Regions from separate parts of the Chryseobacterium sp. MMS23-Vi53 genome, predicted to be linked through region 1. Evidence: riboswitches for the same ligand, from Rfam matches in the RefSeq annotation. Region 1 holds a riboswitch; each other region holds the start of a gene.

Evidence for each region. Region 1 has a riboswitch for cobalamin ahead of ACKX2A_RS12700 (T9SS type A sorting domain-containing protein). Riboswitches for the same ligand answer to the same signal wherever they lie in the genome.
Region 2: linked by a shared signal. The riboswitch ahead of ACKX2A_RS06475 (TonB-dependent receptor plug domain-containing protein) and the one ahead of ACKX2A_RS12700 (T9SS type A sorting domain-containing protein) in region 1 are both predicted to bind cobalamin.
Region 3: linked by a shared signal. The riboswitch ahead of ACKX2A_RS05965 (acyl-CoA thioesterase) and the one ahead of ACKX2A_RS12700 (T9SS type A sorting domain-containing protein) in region 1 are both predicted to bind cobalamin.
Region 4: linked by a shared signal. The riboswitch ahead of ACKX2A_RS13460 (TonB-dependent receptor plug domain-containing protein) and the one ahead of ACKX2A_RS12700 (T9SS type A sorting domain-containing protein) in region 1 are both predicted to bind cobalamin.

Annotation. Positions count from the first base shown of each region.
Region 1 is NZ_CP180265.1:2,843,669-2,847,868, reverse strand. Features, by position in the region: gene ACKX2A_RS12705 (hypothetical protein) at 1-1,103, opposite strand, end outside; gene ACKX2A_RS12700 (T9SS type A sorting domain-containing protein) at 1,106-2,638, opposite strand; cobalamin riboswitch at 2,791-2,979, opposite strand; gene ACKX2A_RS12695 (hypothetical protein) at 3,170-3,934, opposite strand; gene ACKX2A_RS12690 (hypothetical protein) at 3,897-4,109, opposite strand.
Region 2 is NZ_CP180265.1:1,461,870-1,466,069, reverse strand. Features, by position in the region: gene ACKX2A_RS06475 (TonB-dependent receptor plug domain-containing protein) at 1-1,392, opposite strand, end outside; cobalamin riboswitch at 1,425-1,602, opposite strand; gene cdd (cytidine deaminase) at 1,852-2,334, opposite strand; gene namA (NADPH dehydrogenase NamA) at 2,437-3,489, shown strand; gene ACKX2A_RS06460 (DUF2752 domain-containing protein) at 3,527-3,817, shown strand; gene ACKX2A_RS06455 (CCC motif membrane protein) at 3,848-4,171, shown strand.
Region 3 is NZ_CP180265.1:1,348,053-1,352,252, forward strand. Features, by position in the region: gene ACKX2A_RS05955 (ATP-binding cassette domain-containing protein) at 1-305, shown strand, start outside; gene ACKX2A_RS05960 (hypothetical protein) at 336-1,139, shown strand; cobalamin riboswitch at 1,177-1,368, shown strand; gene ACKX2A_RS05965 (acyl-CoA thioesterase) at 1,482-1,865, shown strand; gene ACKX2A_RS05970 (HD domain-containing protein) at 2,007-2,597, opposite strand; gene ACKX2A_RS05975 (XAC2610-related protein) at 2,600-3,289, opposite strand; gene ACKX2A_RS05980 (IS110 family transposase) at 3,775-4,200, shown strand, end outside.
Region 4 is NZ_CP180265.1:3,024,788-3,028,987, reverse strand. Features, by position in the region: gene ACKX2A_RS13465 (YncE family protein) at 1-285, opposite strand, end outside; gene ACKX2A_RS13460 (TonB-dependent receptor plug domain-containing protein) at 282-2,303, opposite strand; cobalamin riboswitch at 2,414-2,600, opposite strand; gene ACKX2A_RS13455 (transporter) at 2,796-3,737, opposite strand; gene ACKX2A_RS13450 (cytochrome-c peroxidase) at 3,750-4,200, opposite strand, start outside.

The DNA of each region.
Region 1 (4,200 bases):
AACCATTGACTCCATTGATAGTTCCTCATACTAATCATATCTGAAGTTATATTTCCATAACCACTTGGATAGTTTGGTATAACAGTTTCTGCATATTTTTTCTCATTCGAGTTCTTATAGAAAAAAGAAGCAATGGAAATGTTATCCTTTTTAATTCCAGAAATGAATGTTGGATAAAGTACAGTCACATTATCAAACCATGGAATTTTATTTCGATAATATTTGCTAAGATATTCAAATACAACATTAATTTTAACTTGTGGATCTAGCCTTTGATAGCTAAAACTAATAGTACTTCCGTTTGAGCGTTTTATTTGTGTCAAATTCCATTTTGAAGATGATAAAGGCAGCATATTGGTAAAAGGTACTGGACCTCTAGCTGTATAATCAATAGCATTTTCATCTCCACCAAAAGTAAAAATCGTTCCATCTGGAGCAATCAATCTAAATTTTGTTATAGTTGTGTATTGTCCGAGTGTTGATTGGAACATAGAAGGAAAATCACTAAATTTCTCGACAACATATTCAACCTTAAAATCAGTATCAGATTTTATTTGAAATGCTCCCGTCTCATCCATCATAAAGCTTCCACTGTAATTAAGAAAATTAAAATGAAATACATCCGGAGATTCCCAGTTCTCATTAACACCTAAAGTATAAGCGGCATATTCAGTTCCCCAAGATCCCATTCCATTATACATAGTAGATCTTCGAAAAAAGTATCCCATTTTATAGATTGTGCCACTTAGCTCAAAACTAGCTTCATCTGCAAAAAGTTTCTGTTCCCTTACAATTGATCCACCGGCAATAAGATTCCATCCTAATCCTACTTCTGACGGATGTTCGTTTGGTTTAACAGATGATGCACTGTAAGATAAGGAAAGAGGGAGATTTTCATCAATATCATACAAAGGTATATTTAATGATAGATTTCCAAATGGGTAATTAATTAATGAGCTTCCTTTTGGATTAATAAAGCCTGATGTATTTGTATTGTTAATATCAGTATTATTCCACGGCATGTTTACGTATGAACTAAATTGAGAATAGCCGTTGAAAAAAAAGAAAAGATTAAAAATTACTATATAAAGTCTAAGTTTCATAATTATTTTTTAAATATTTTAATAGAATACTGAAGGTCGTCAACTTGTAAAGTGATAAGATAAATACCTGTAGTATAGTTTTTCAAATCAACTGGTGTAGTGCGTTGAGTAATATAAAATTCCTTTATTAGTTGACCAGCCATATTAAATACTTTTCCAGAAGCTTTTTTAAAATCTTGGTTAATAACAATATTTACAAAATCGGATGTAGGATTAGGATAAGCTTCTATTGAGACTCTTGGCTCACTCTTTATATCTTTTCCTAATTTCACTATCCAGAAATCCTGTTGTCCAAAAACTTTTGTTGCTTTTTCTCCTGAATTTTCAGTGTTAGAATTACCAATTAAAACAATGGACCCATCTCTGGTTTCAATTGCTTTTTGTAAATAATTGAATCCGGGATTTGTTGTAATTTCTTTTTTCCATTTAGTATTGGAATCTTTATCAATAATTTCTGTTTGATAATTTGAAACAGATATTGTGTTTAATTTATCGTCTTTTTTTAAATTGATTGTGCTTCCAGCCAATAGATATTCCTTATTCCTTGTGAGAATTAAGCTATTATAAGATTGATCCTTACTAACCTTTTTTATTGTAGTACTAAGTAAATCTGCATCTTGACTTAGTTGATTAATTACAAGTTCTTTTTTTGTTTTGCTCTCACTATTAATTAATAGATGAATAGTTTTATCACTTTTATCCACATATATAGAGCTCAGAAGATCAAATGCATCATCTCCAAAACGTACAGATTTTTCTACTATCCCTGACTTATTAAGAATTATTACTTCAGTATCGAAATTCTTAGATTTTGTTCCTTCTTTAGGAGAATTTGTATTCCCAAAGATCATATATCCTTTATCAGTTTCAATCACAGATTTTAACTCGTCTGTTTTTGAGCCTCCAAGTGTTTTTTCCCAAACAATATCTCCTGAGGCATCAAGTTTAATAATCCAGTAATCTTTTCCTCCTAAACCTAAAGTTGCTTTATTACCTGATTTTTTTGAATCTGAATTTCCTGCTACTAGATAACCGCCATCTAATGTTTGCATTATCGAGACTGCTTCATCATTTCCTTCTCCTCCAAAAGTTTTCTGCCACATAATTTGACCAGTAGCATTTAATTTTAAAATCCAATAATCTGCAAGACCATAATTTTTAATTGTTTTATCTCCAGATAAAGACGAATGAGAAAAACCTGCTAGAATGTATCCACCATCTTTTGTAAGAGCTGCAGTTGTTAAAAAATCGTTTTTGTCACCTCCAAATTTTTTGTTCCATTCCTCAGTTCCATTTTCCGAAATTTTCCATAGAAAGTAATCAAGATCCGTATTCGATTTTAATTTTTCATCTTGATATTCTGACGCGGAGCTTCCTAGCAATAAAAAGCCATAATCAGGTGTTGGTATCGCATTATACAGATACTCAGATTTTTTTCCTCCGATACTTTTCTGCCACACAATATCTTTATAAGAATAATCCTGTGCATGCAAAAAGTTTATAAGAGGAAAAAGAAATAAAATTCCTTTTTTCATATATTAACTTTAAAGTTTTCATGAGTTAAAATATCTTAAGTATTTATCTGGGAATGCACAGGGAAGGGCAGAGAACATCGAAGAAGAAAAAAATATTCTTATTTATTTTGTTTTTCAGGTTATCCAGTTGACCACAGCTTCAGACCGCGAAAGCATTGCCACAACAAAAAGGCAGGTATCCTGGCTTGTAACAGTTTTTATCCCCCTTCCCATATACATAGTATACAGTGGACATTAATGAAAAAAACTTTAAATGTTACTTACAGTTGCGCGACAGCTCGTGATTTTCACACGATTCCCTATTAATTCACTTACGTAAAACCTAAATTGTTTGATAAATATTATAAAGAGCTATTTTTCTGCCGCGAATATAGGAAATTTATAGTTTTCACGTATAATAGAAATACGACGAATGGTACTTATTTTAGAAAATTAATAAATTTTTTTTAATATGCGTAAATTTCTATTTAACAATATTTTGCCAGAAAAAGTGAGTAATTTATCAAAAATATGCAATGCATTAAATACTGCCTAATGATATTTTTTAAAACTTTGTCGTTCTTTTCTAAATTTCTCTTCGCCCCATGTCGCTAAGATTTTTTGCAAGATTTGTAATCCTTCATTCAAATCTAAGTAATCGCTTAATAATATTAAAAGTTCATTTAATTTATCCAAAGAGATTTTTTTCCGATTTTTATTTTCAAATAGATATTGTGCTCCTCTTTTTGATAAAATAAAATCATTTAAATATGAATGCCCAACTTTAATAGGAAATATACCAAGATTACCGTTTAAAGTAAGATACGTAAATTTTATAAGTTTATTAAAACTTGTCTTGTTATCAATTGATTTATATAATGCGTGAAAAACTTTCGATGGCTCGGAATTATATGTTTTAGCATTTTCTAAAAGACACTCGTGATTCTTTGATTCTTTTACCCACTTAATATATTCGTGTATATCTTTACACATAACGGTTATTTTAGAATTGTCAAAATGACTATATTTATGATATTCGCCAAAACCTGCTCTATCTTTAATTTTCAGCAAATTTTCAACAAGCCAATTTTCAAATATTTCAAAATTATTATTTATATTTTTCCAATTCCATAAATCTGTGTCAGATTTATAATAAACTTTCTTAAGTAAATTCCATTCATATTTTGGATGTTTTCCAATGTAACTATACAAAAATAATAACCAGCAAGCCTCGTCTAATTCTCCTTCTTGAAAATAATTGATTGCCAACTCTATTGGATCAAAAACTTCTAAAAAGTTTTTTTTCAAAACTTTCATTCTTTAATTGTGATATCCTTCTAATTTCTTTTATTTCACTACTAATCAGATAAACAAGATATTTACGATTATCAACATTATCAAGTATGTTAATCGGATGTATATTTTGATGAAATGATAATAATTTATCTTGTATACCTTTTTCAATAATTAAATAATCTTCTTTCTTTTCCATATTCTCTACCTAACTTTATCTTTATTTGCTCTATTAGCTTCCGTCTTTTGAAGGGATCGTGATAGACAAAATGAAAACTGCTTTTGCTTAT
Region 2 (4,200 bases), 1.4 Mb from region 1:
CCAATAACCATATTGAGTTGGAAGCCAATTAATATAATTTTTAACATCCATGTAATACGGACTTAAAGTCACTTTAAAATTTCCAAAGCTAAATTCATGGTCCATGTCGATATTGTTGGATGTTTCCGGAACAAGATTCAGATTTCCTCCCGGTTGCCAATAAAGATCATTAAAAGAAGGAATTTTGAAGTTTCGAGAAAAACTTGCGCCGACATTGTACCATTTTAAAGGATTCCATTTTCCTGAAAAAGAATATAAAAACGGAGAAGTAAGACTTTCAACAAAATCTTTCTTTGCACCGGCTTCAAAACGAAGGTTTTTTGTTGCGAAATATCTCACCAAACCAGCTACAGAACCCATGTTTCGACTGATGTCTTCGATTCCGGATTGATAACCCAATCCTTTATTTACCTGAAATTCTCCAATAACATTTACATTGATTTTCGGAGTGATGAAATAATTGAAATCATTTCTGAAAATATAATTTTTCCCTTCCGCACCGCTTTCTTTAGGTTTATTAATATCTCCAAAATATTGAAAATTATCTTCTGTATAAGCAGCTTTTAAGCTATTGGAAAAGTTACTTTTATTAATATCCCAAGCCAATAAACTTCTTAAAGTTTGAGATTTATATTTGGTTTTATTTCCGTTTTCTGTAAAAACAGGGTAGTATTGCGAACCATCGAAAATTTGGTTTTGCCATGAAATCGTCTGATGAGGTGCAATTTTGTAAGAAGCTCCAATGTTGATTGAAGTATTGTAATATCTTCCGTTCCAGTTGACGTATTCCTTTTCCGGAACTTCATATTGATTTTGACTGATAAAATAATTCCCCGAAACCTTAAAGCTGAATTTTTCATTGCTAAAAGAAGCTTTCAAAAAATTATTATAGGTATCAAAAGAACCCACTTCCGAATAAAGTGAAGCCTTTAAACCTTTATTAAAATCAAGATTATTATTAAGGTGAATACTCCCACCGATTGCTGAACTTCCGTATTGTACGCTTCCGCCACCGGCTTTTACCTCAAGTTCATCATATCCAAAAAGCGGAATATTATTGATGTCTCCCTGTCCCAGAAAATTGGAATTGATGTTGATTCCGTTCCAGACGAAAGCTGTGTGTCCCGCACTCGTCCCTCTAAAAGAAGGTGAAGAAACAGCACCACGACCATTTTCTTTAATGTAAATCTGAGATTGAAAACGCAAAAGTTCGGAAAGATTGGTGGAATTTTTCTCAATATCTTTTGGCGTTATGGTATTGACTTTATGAAAAAGTTTTACTTTATTCATTTGGCTGTCAAAAACATAAACCGTATCAATTGTTTTCTCCTGTCCGAAAAGAAAACAATTATAAGACGAAAAAAGCAGTATTAAAGATCTTTTTATATCCATTCTATTTCACTTTTCCTCCGAAAGCTATTTTTTTTATAATTGATAATCTTGGCAGGTCTCCTGACTTTCGCTTTTCTACACCTTCCCGTTTGCACAGTGGTTTTTTGTAGAAATTTTGCTTGCGATCTACAGTTGCGGGGACAGTTTGGGATTTTCGCCCAATTCCCTTTTCATTCCAAATGATTGGAAACCAAAATTTTTGCAAAGATAAACTTATTCGTCGGAAATGCAAAAACAAGAAAAAGATGGATGAGGTAAATTTTACTTCATAAAAGTCAATCAATTTTATTGTTAATTTTTAAAATTCACTAAAAATTGACCATTTACCATTCGCATTTTCAGCGGTCGCATTTTCCTAGCCCTGATTGCAGTGAAAATCCTTTTTGAAAAAAAGATTGCAACGGAAAGCAGGAAAAAGCTCCAAATAAAAATTATTATAACTTGTATTTAAAATAAATATTACAAAAACGTAGCATCAAAATAAAAAGGAAGCAAATCCTTAATCGCGTTAACTTTTACTACTTCTTCGTTCATACTCGAAAAATAGAGATCAATGTTTTCGTTTTGTTTAGTTTCGTACTCCATTAAACTTTGTCTGCAAGCTCCACAAGGCGGAATTGGCGGATTTTTCTCATGAAATTCTTTCGGACCTCCCACAACGAAGATCTTTTTAATTTTTACATTCGGGAAATTGGCAGCAATCCAGAAAAGAGCGGTTCTTTCAGCACAAAGTCCGGAGGGATAAGCCGCATTTTCCTGATTGTTTCCGGAATATATTTCACCATTTTCAAGTAGCACCGCGCAACCTACCCAAAAGTTGGAATAAGGAGCATATGCATTTTCGCGAGCCTGTTTTGCTCTTTCGAATAATTCTCTTTCTATATCGTTCAGTTCAGCGCTATTCTTAAAATATTCGTAACTGATTTGAGTTTCTTTTTTCATATATTGTGGAATCAAAAAAGGGGATAAATTTACTTCTTTTTAATGAGGTGGGCAATTATATCTCATTCTTCAAATTTTAACTTAAAAATATTCACAACAAAAATGTTATACACTCCAATCAAATTTAGAAATATTGAGTTGAAAAACCGTTGGGTAATGTCTCCAATGTGTATGTATTCTAGCGAAAACGGTCTTGCTAACGATTTTCATTTTGTTCATTACGGAAGTCGTTCTCAAGGCGGAACAGGTTTGCTGATCGTTGAAGCAACCGGTGTGGAACCTCGCGGAAGAATCACCAACCATTGTATGGGAATCTGGAATGACGAACAGGCAGAAAAACTTCAAAAAATAGTAGAATTTGTACATAAAAATTCCGATAGTAAGATTGGAATTCAACTGGCTCACGCCGGAAGAAAAGGTTCTACTTGGAATAATCTTCAAATTCCGATTGAAGAAGGTTGGGAAACGGTTGCTCCAAGTCCGATTCCTTATCATCCGACGGAAAGAATTCCTCATGTTTTAACGGCTGATGAAATTAAAGAACAAATTCAAAATTTTAAAGAAGCAGCAAAAAGAGCTGTGAAAGCAGGTTTCGATGTTATTGAAATTCATGGAGCACATGGATATTTGGTTCATCAGTTTTTATCTCCGCTTTCCAATATAAGAACAGATGAATATGGTGGAAGTTTTGAAAACAGAATCAGGTTTTTACTGGAAATCGTAGATGCTGTAAATGAAGAATTAAACGAAAACGTAGCTTTATTTGTAAGAATTTCAGGAACTGAATATGCCGAGAACGGCTGGGAAATTGAAGATAGTGTTGCTTTAGCTAAAATATTAAAAGAGCACAATGTAGATTTGGTAGATGTTTCAAGTGGTGGAAATATTCATGGAGTAAAAATTCCTTTATTTGATGGTTATCAGGTTCCACTTGCTTCACAGGTAAGAAATGAAGCGGGAATTGAAACAGGAGCAGTTGGTTTAATTAAAAAAGTGTCTCACGCGGAAGAAATTTTACAAAAAGGTGATGCTGATTTAATTTTTATAGCAAGAGAAATTTTAAGAAATCCATACATTGCAGTTCAGGGTTCATTTGAAATGAACGAAGATTGTTTTTTTCCACATCAGTATTTAAGAGCTAAGATTTCTTCATAATTTTTATATATTTGAGAGCCAAAAACATATATTTAAAATGAAAATAGAAGACTTCATGTTACCCTGTCCAATCAAGAAACTCTTTGGAATAGAGTGTTTTGGCTGTGGTACACAGAGAGCTATTGTCATGGTTTTTGAAGGTAGGTTTGGGGATGCTTTTCATATGTTTCCTGCTGTTTATACCTTGTTGCTTTTTTTCGCAACGGTTTTTCTCAATTTTGTAGATAAGAAAAGAAATTACGGAAATTTACTGATTGTTTTGGCTGGTCTAAATGCCGTAATCATGGTGGTTTCTTACTTTTATAAACATTATTTTATGAATCATTAAAAACAACAAACACTTATAAAAATTAAAACTATGGAACAAAAATTGCCAAACGCACAGACGGTGCTTATTTTAGGAATTATTTCGGTGGTAGGAACTTGCTGCTGTACTGGTTTGATCGGGATTATCTGCGGACTGATTGGTCTTAGCAAATACAAGAAAGATAAATTACTTTATGATGCAAATCCTGGTGGATATTCAGATTTCAATAACTTGAATACAGGACGTATTTTATGTATTATTGGTCTTTGTTTAGGGGGGCTTCAGATTCTTTACTTTATCTTTATGCTCGCAACTGTGGGTTGGTCTGGTTACATGGAGCAAATGCAGGAGCTTTCGAAAATGGGAAGAGGATAATCCTTAAAAAATAATAAAAATCAAGACCG
Region 3 (4,200 bases), 1.5 Mb from region 1:
AAACCTCGAGCAGTCTTTCAGGAGGTGAAAAGAAAATTGTTGAGATTTTATTACTCATTCATTCCGATGCGAAATTTATTCTTTTGGATGAACCTTTTAATGCATTATCTCCAAAAATGGTTTCTGAAATTCAGAAAATAATTAGGGAACAATCAAAAGAAAAAGGAATTATCATTACCGATCATCGTTATCAGGATATTTTGAAGATTTCTGATGAAATTTATCTGCTTGACAATAATTATTTAAAACAAATTAAAGATTTAAAAGAATTGCAACAGCATAATTATCTTCCGAAAAGTATTTAATTTATATATTTGAACTGTTAAAAAATTTTTATGATGATTTCCGTAAACAAAGCATTTTATTTATCTGTTTTCAGTCTTTTTTCTTTGGGTCTTGTAAAAGCTCAGGATAAAGTTCCTTTTGGTGTTGTAAAAGCTGAAGAAGGCTATGCGATGGTACGTGTTCATAAAGATAATTACAGAAAAATCATCGATAAAATTCGTATGAAAACAGGAGATGTTTTCATTTATGATAAACCGGCGCCGGGAGAAACAGAGTGGCTTTGGATCAAATATCCTGATAGAGATTACGATAGCGAAAAACCTTTCGAAAGGTACGACAGCATTAATAAAGAAGGGATGGTGAACAAAAATCGTGTTGTTTTTGTTGATAAACTACCACAATTTACGCCTTCAAAATCTAAAAACGGAAGATCATTAATTTTTACCGATGATACCAATCCTAAAATTCCGGGAAATCAAAGAACCAAAATAATCATCGATGTTTATCCTTCGTATGCAAAACTTAAGAAACAGGAAAAAGATGCTGAAGGAAATATCATTAAACTTGATAAAGTAAAGCCTTGGGGAATTGGAAAAGACCTTCCTGAAGATTTAACGGAAATTAAATCCATCAGAGTTCAACAACCGGGAAGAGGTTCTGTTTTTGTAAGAGACGCAATCAAAAATATGTTTCAGCCTACAATGGATTTCAGCAATGTTGGTGTTACAGCGATCGACAACGATCATATTTTCCTTTATATGATTAATGGTTCTGGTGAAAACCGATACACTACGATTTGGACAATCAAGCAAGGAAAAGTTGAAAGTCAGATCATTTATAAAAATCCACGATAATTCGTCAATAATCATTATTTTTGTAACCGAAAAGTGAATAACTTTTCAGGAAATTGGTTCTGCTTAACCGCAGATTAAAAGGGAATCGTGTGAAAATCACGAACTGTCGCGCAACTGTAAGTAACTAAAGTCTTTATCACAGATCCACTGTCTCTTGCCTAAATAGCGGGATGGGAAGGAGATGAAGATGTTACGAGTCAGGAGACCTGCCTATTTTTTAAACAAAAAAACTTTCGCGATTTGAAGTTTATTGATCTAATGGATGTTTCAGGGATTTCTCGGATTCCTGTCATTGTTCTGTTGTTCCGATCTATTTCATTTCGCTTTAATTAATAATGAAATATGACTACAGAAGAAAGAATTGAAGCATCGGAAACCAGAATCTTTAAAGCAGTTTTCCCCAATACAACCAATCATTACGATACTCTTTTCGGAGGAACGGCGATGCAACTCATGGATGAAGTGGCATTTATTGCAGCAACTCGCTTTGCAAGAAAACGTGTGGTAACGGTAAGCAGCGATAAAATCGATTTTAAAAGATCTATCCCCGCAGGAACCATCGTAGAACTGATCGGAAAAGTAGTACACGTCGGAAAAACGAGTATGAAAGTAAATGTTGAGATTTTTACGGAACAAATGTATTCTTATGAAAGAGAAAGAGCGATTGTCGGAGATTTTACGTTTGTAGCAATTGACGAATTCAAGAAACCAATCCAAATACTATAAATGAAAAGGTTCCGGCGGCTTCGCCGCCGGAACCCTTATTTTTACAATGTTTTTTTAAAGCAGTTTCGGCGGGCTTAGCCCGCCGAAACTTTTTATTTTATTTATTTTTATCTCCCATAGATTTCAAGTTAATATGAAAAACTATTTCAAAACCTTCTCAGTCTCCAAATTTCTAATCAATAAATGCTGAAACGCCTCTCCCATTTCATCCGAAGCTCTCACAATTGCATTTTCAAGCATATTTCGGATTTGTTTTTCTGTAACTCCGGCTTCCGTCCAGCTTTTTCCTGAAGTATGAGAATTCAGAATAAAAGGCATAATTCTGTCGATCGCACAGGCAAAAATTGCATCAGGAGTTTGTTCCTCTTCAAATTCCAGCCACATATTGAAAAACTCTGTTCTCAATGGTTCATCCAAAATTCCGAAAATCTTTTGAGCAGAAGCTTTCTCCCTTTCAAACTTTCCGACCATTGCAGCTTCATCAAATAAAAAAGTATCACCCGCTTCAATTTCCACCAAATCATGAATAGACAGCATTCTGATGACTCTTAATAAATCAATATCCGCTCTGTTTTTTGCGTATGGAAAAAGAATCTGGGCCAAAATAATGATCTGCCACGAATGTTCAGCCGTATTTTCCCTTCTTGAATCATCGGCATTATAATTTCTTCGCTGTACATTTTTCAGGGCATCAACTGCCAGAATAAAATCAATCTCCTTTTGTATTTTCATTGTTAATTTTCTTTATAATATTCGTTGACCGGATATTCTTTCGTGTTCGTAATCCATTTATCATCTATAAATTCACGTTTTGTCACCTTCACTTTTTCACCGCCGGTTGCATCTTCTTCCAATTCATAAACTTTAAATAAACCACGTTGCGGCAGCACAGAATATTCCGTCGTAATATGCCAACAACATCCTGATTTAGAATACGTAATTAATCTTTTTCGAGCAGAATCGGTATTAAACATTCCTAGATTTTCGTGAGCCAATCCTGTTAATTCTTCGCTTAAAACGAATTGCTTTTTAGTAATATTAAAAACATAAACATCGTAAGAAGGTCCACCGTAACCACTTTCGTTTCCGTTTCTGATGGCGATATCTTCCGTTCCGTCAAAATTAAAATCGTCAAAAATCAACGGACTTTGTTCATCGTATAATCGAATGATATTCGCTGTCGGTTTCTGATCTTCATTTAGATAAAAGTTTAAATTTTCTGAGGTCAGCGTCTGAAATTTTTTCGAAGTCTTTTTATCAAACAATTCTATCGAAGCCTTTCCCTGGCATTCTTCCTTACTGCAATTTTCAACATTAATTTTAACATCATAATTTTTGGATGCGTCTTTTAATTCAAATTGTTGTTGAGCGAAAACAGTCGTTCCCAAAAGAACAAAGGGTAATAAAAATCGAGAATGTATCATATGTGTATTTTTTAAATTCTGTAAACAAATTCTGTGCAAAAATACAGCTTTTGATTTAAAGCTTTTGGGTTGATATTTTTTTAAGGAGCTATTTGATTCATTGCAAGGCTATTTTTTATTTGGAGCTTAATCCCGCTTTCCACTGTATCTTTTTGGTTACGACTTCCGCTTCGCTCCAGCCACAACCAAAAAGGATGTCGTTCCAATGGTAAGTTTGCATTAAGAAAAACCGATTTATAAATTAGTTAAAAAAATTAACTTTAAGAAAAAGCAGCAGGATAAAGACAGACGTTCAATTGATAGATAGATATCGCCCCTGATTTTATTCCCCTGCTGCTGTTTTCTTCCAAATCCGGATAGAACATTGTTGGTAATAACTTTTACCATGATGGATCAGAAGAAAACCTCTTTATAAAAAAGATTTATGATGGCAAAATTATCAAAAAAAGTGATTGGAGTAGATGTAGGGTCTAAGTTTTTTAACGTTGAGTTTTAATGATCACAATGGTCAGGATCAAATTAGTAATATCGAAAACAATCAGCGCTCGATATTATCATTTTTAAAGAAAATATCCTCAGATGATTATTGTTTTGTTATTGAAGCTACCGGTAATTACAGTAGTAGAATTCTTCATTTTTCTTTGGGTAAAGATTTTAAATCCAACCTTATAAACTGTATGTCTGTCAAGCATTTTGCAAGGATGAAAAATATTATTACAAAAACTGATGCCGAAGACGCCAAGTTGATCAGGCTTTATGGTGAGATGTTCCGTCCTGAGAATTACATGCCCAAAAGTATTGAGATTGAACATCTTGACCAAGAGATTAAACTGTTGAATGATTTGGAAGAAGAAAAACGCCGATATGCTGTAAAACTAAAATCGCTTCGTTTTAATCCTTACCTAAATCCA
Region 4 (4,200 bases), 180 kb from region 1:
AATCTGAATATCGTTTCCAACATCTCCCAATTCCTTCACAACATTTGGATTGATTTCTGCATAAATGTTCCGGTGGTAAGTTCCTGTCGTGTAATCGAAAAAATCCAAAGTTGCTTTATTACTTCCCATATTTCCTTCATTCAAAAGATAAAATCCTTTGATAGCAGTATTTTCTGGTGCTGCAAGTCCGGATTCCGTTTCTTCACGATTAATGTATTCATCTGTTCGACAAGAGATCAGCGAAAAAAATGCAAAAATAATGAGACAAAAGTTTAATTTTTTCATAATGTAAAACTTACAATGAGTTTAAAATTTCTTCCCGGCATCGGATAATTCAACACCACGTCATAATATTGGTTGAAAACATTATTCACTTCAAAACTGGCTTTAAACTGATGCGACTGCCAGTTGAATTTTTTCTGAATCGATAAATCGTGTGTATACCAAGGCTGAATATAGTTGTACTGAATATTATTCTGATTCACGTCGTAACGCTCACCAACATAAACAAAACTATAATTGAAACCCCAGTCTTTATACTCAGACATCAGGGAAAAAGTCCCGCTGTGCCACGGTGTGTAAGGAATCTGATGTCCAAAATAAGACTCTTCACGATCTGAAAAATCCCTTGCTCTCTGGAAAGTATAATTTAATAATGGTCTTATTTTTAATTCTCCGAACTTAAAATCTCCCTGAACATTCACATCTGTTCCCAAGATTTCAACGACGCCGAGATTCAGCATTGTCCATCGGAACATACTTCCGTTGGGAGCTGCGATAATCTTGTCTTCGACTTTGTTGAAATAGCCATCAACTTTAGCATAAATTCTCTGGAAAATTTCACTTTTAAATCTTTTCTGATAGGTAAATCCAAAATTGTATTGATTGGTAAATTCAGGTTTTAGCGATGTATTTCCGATCATTGTATAATACAGATCATTAAAAGTCGGCATCCTAAAAATTCTTTTGTAAAAAGCACGTATTGTAAAATCTTTTCCTGCAAAAGGTTGATAATTAAGAAAAGCAGCAGGAGTCCATTCCGTTCTGTCCGGTGATTTTGAATTTTTTTCAACATTTTCTGAAACGAAAGTTCCTAAAACACTTCCTAAAAATTTCAGTCTTTTCCATTCATACGTTGTAGCGAAAGCAGCTAAAGTTGTATAACGGGTAGGATAAGAAAAATTAACCAAGTCTGCATAGAGATTGTTATATTGAAAATCTACGCTTGCACTAATATCCCAATCAGCAGTAAGTGAATATAAGTTGGACGAAGACACATACAGTTCCTTTTGTATATATTGATTTTGTATTTTTATGGACGAAACTGTATCAATATAATGGGTATAATCGTAAGCAAACTTGGCTTTAATCTGAGTTTCTAATTTTGGGAATATTTTTTTCTTAAAACTTCCCTGTACGAAATAATTTTCATCAACCTGTCTTTGTCCTCTTCCATCGAATCTATTGTTTACAATTGCTGCAGGAATTCCACGATTTGATAAATAACCGTAACCTCCGATGTTCCAGCTTCCATTTTTGATGGTTCCGTTTAGGCTTGTTTCAAAGCGTTTGGCGTGAATATCTGAATCAAATCTTTTAGCAATCGTGTCATACGCAATTTCTCCATCCGGATATTTTTTCTTATAACGGTATTTGTAAACACCATCACTTTGTAAAAATTCTGAACTAAAACTCGCTGAAATATTTTCCGATATTTTCTGTTCTAAGCGAAAAGATGGATTAAATAAATCAATCGAACTATTTTTAAATCTTACAACAACATTTGTTTTTTTATTTCCTTTAAAAACAGGAGTTTTAGATTTTAAATAAATCGACCCAGAAGATCCAAAATCTTTTGCAGGTTGAAAAATTTCACTTTTTTGTCCGTTATACAAAGAGATTTCCTCTAAATCATCCAAGGAATATCTTCCTAAATCCACAACTCCATTCTGAGCATTTCCTAATTGAATTCCATCATAAAAAACACCGACATGCTGGCTTCCCATACTTCGGATATTGATTGTTTTTAAACCGCCAATTCCACCGTAATCTTTAATCTGAACACCAGAAAAATACCTCATCGCATCTGCAACCGACTGACTATTCAGTTTTTCCAGATCTTCCCCCGACAAAACCTGCGCAGGAAGGATTTCTTTAAAATTTTTCTTCTTGACATTAACGGTGACAATTGTTTGTTCCTTAATGGTATCTTTTCTCGATTGTGAATATAAAAAGGCAGCTGTTAACACAAAAACTGCGCAAACAACCTTCTGAAGTTGAGATGTAAAAAATGTTGTCACCATTAGCTCATTTCGAATAATGATGACGCTAATGGATATAAGAATACAACGACTAAGCACAGTTGTAAACTGCACAAAATCAGTGATGTCCTAAGCTTTATTCCACGAAAGCGTCAAACGTTAAATCTTCTGGCAGGTCTTCTGACTTACTCCATTTTTGAAATCCTTCCCATTAAAAAACAGTGAATATAATCTTCAAAAACTTGTTTTGTGGAGCTTACAGCAGCGGGTCTGTTCCGGATTTTCACCGGATTCCCTTTTAAGCGCTTTTTACAGCTCACCAGATTGCGGCAAAGATAGAAAATAAATCATAGAATCAAAATTGAATTTAATTCTATGATTTTCAATGAAAAATATTTAAAAATAAATTTTATAATTTCCCTCAGATTACACAAATTTCCACAGATGATGCGGTATATTTTCCGCTTTTTAAATCAACAATAAAAAAATCTGTGAGAATCTGTGTAATCTGTAGGAAACAAAAGCTTAATCTTTCTAAATTCCAAAATTTAGGAAAATACTAAAACGAGATTTCGCTTCAATATCTCCTCCCGCTAAATTGGAATACGCAGGAAGCATCACTTCACTTCCCAAACTGAATTTCTTGTAAGATGCTTCAAATCCCAGCTTTCCGTACAAAGCACTTCCGGCGGTATTGGGCAAAACTTCATCAAACTGTTTGTTTTTGTCATAAACTTCACCTTGAAGACCTGCCTTTCCGGAGAAAATTATTCTATCGTTTGATAGAATCTTGTAAAATCCTGTGGCTGCATAATTCCATTGATTTCCGAAACGGTAATATTTTTTGTTTTCTGTTTTGATGGTGTAATCTGTATTTAATAAAACAGCAACTTTATTTTTCTGAAATTTATAATTCAACACCATTTGATAATCCCAGCTTCCTGTTCCTAATTGAAAACTTGGATTGACACCGGAAATTCCTTTTTCATCAAATTTTCCGAGTGGAACTTTTACACCAATTCCACCATTTAACTGATGAATATTCTCTTTTGAATTTACTAGCTGATAAATTCCCATTAAATTAATATCTCCTATTCCATTGATTTTAATATCTCCCTGCAGGGTTTTCTTTTCATGAAAATGAAACGGTAAACTTGCGTAAACACTTAGTTTTTTCGTCAAAGGAATTTTCCCCCAAAGCTGAATGGTATTAAAATATTGATCCTGAGTTAAATCTTTTACAAATAAATTTTCCTTTGCTTTATAGTGTTGAGCAAAATATTTAATTCCGATAAATTGAGGATTCAATAAAGATTCAAAACCGGACGAACCATTTCCTGCTGCACAGCCACACGCATCGCAATCATCAAAAAACCTCGCGTGAAAATCGGTTGGAATATAAAGACTGTCCTTGATTGTTTTAGCCTGATTTAAATTCAACAAAATCAAACTTATGATTAAAAATATCTTTTTCATGTCTCAGTAAAATTATTCTGCAAATTTTGGATTAGAGATAAAATTTTTATCCGACAATGTTTTCAAAAAAGCGATGATGAATTGCTTTTCCTGAGTATTCATTGCGATTCCAATATGTCCGTTTTGTTTCAATTGCGGATCAAGATTCGGATTGTCTTCTACATTATCTGAATAGAAATTAAGAACCACATCCAATGTGTAAAATCTTCCGTCATGCATGTAAGGAGCCGTGTATTCTACATTTCGTAAACTCGGGACACGGAATTTCATCCAATCGTTTTGATCAAGAGTTACGCGATATCTTCCGGCATCTTTGAATTGCGTATTGTAATACATTCCCGTATTTCTGAAACTCTCATCGGTAAACAATTCTCCGCTGTGACACGAAGCACATTTTTGTTGAAACAAACTCAATCCTTGAGATTCATCTGATGAAAAATTTTCTTTCCCTTGTTTTACTTTG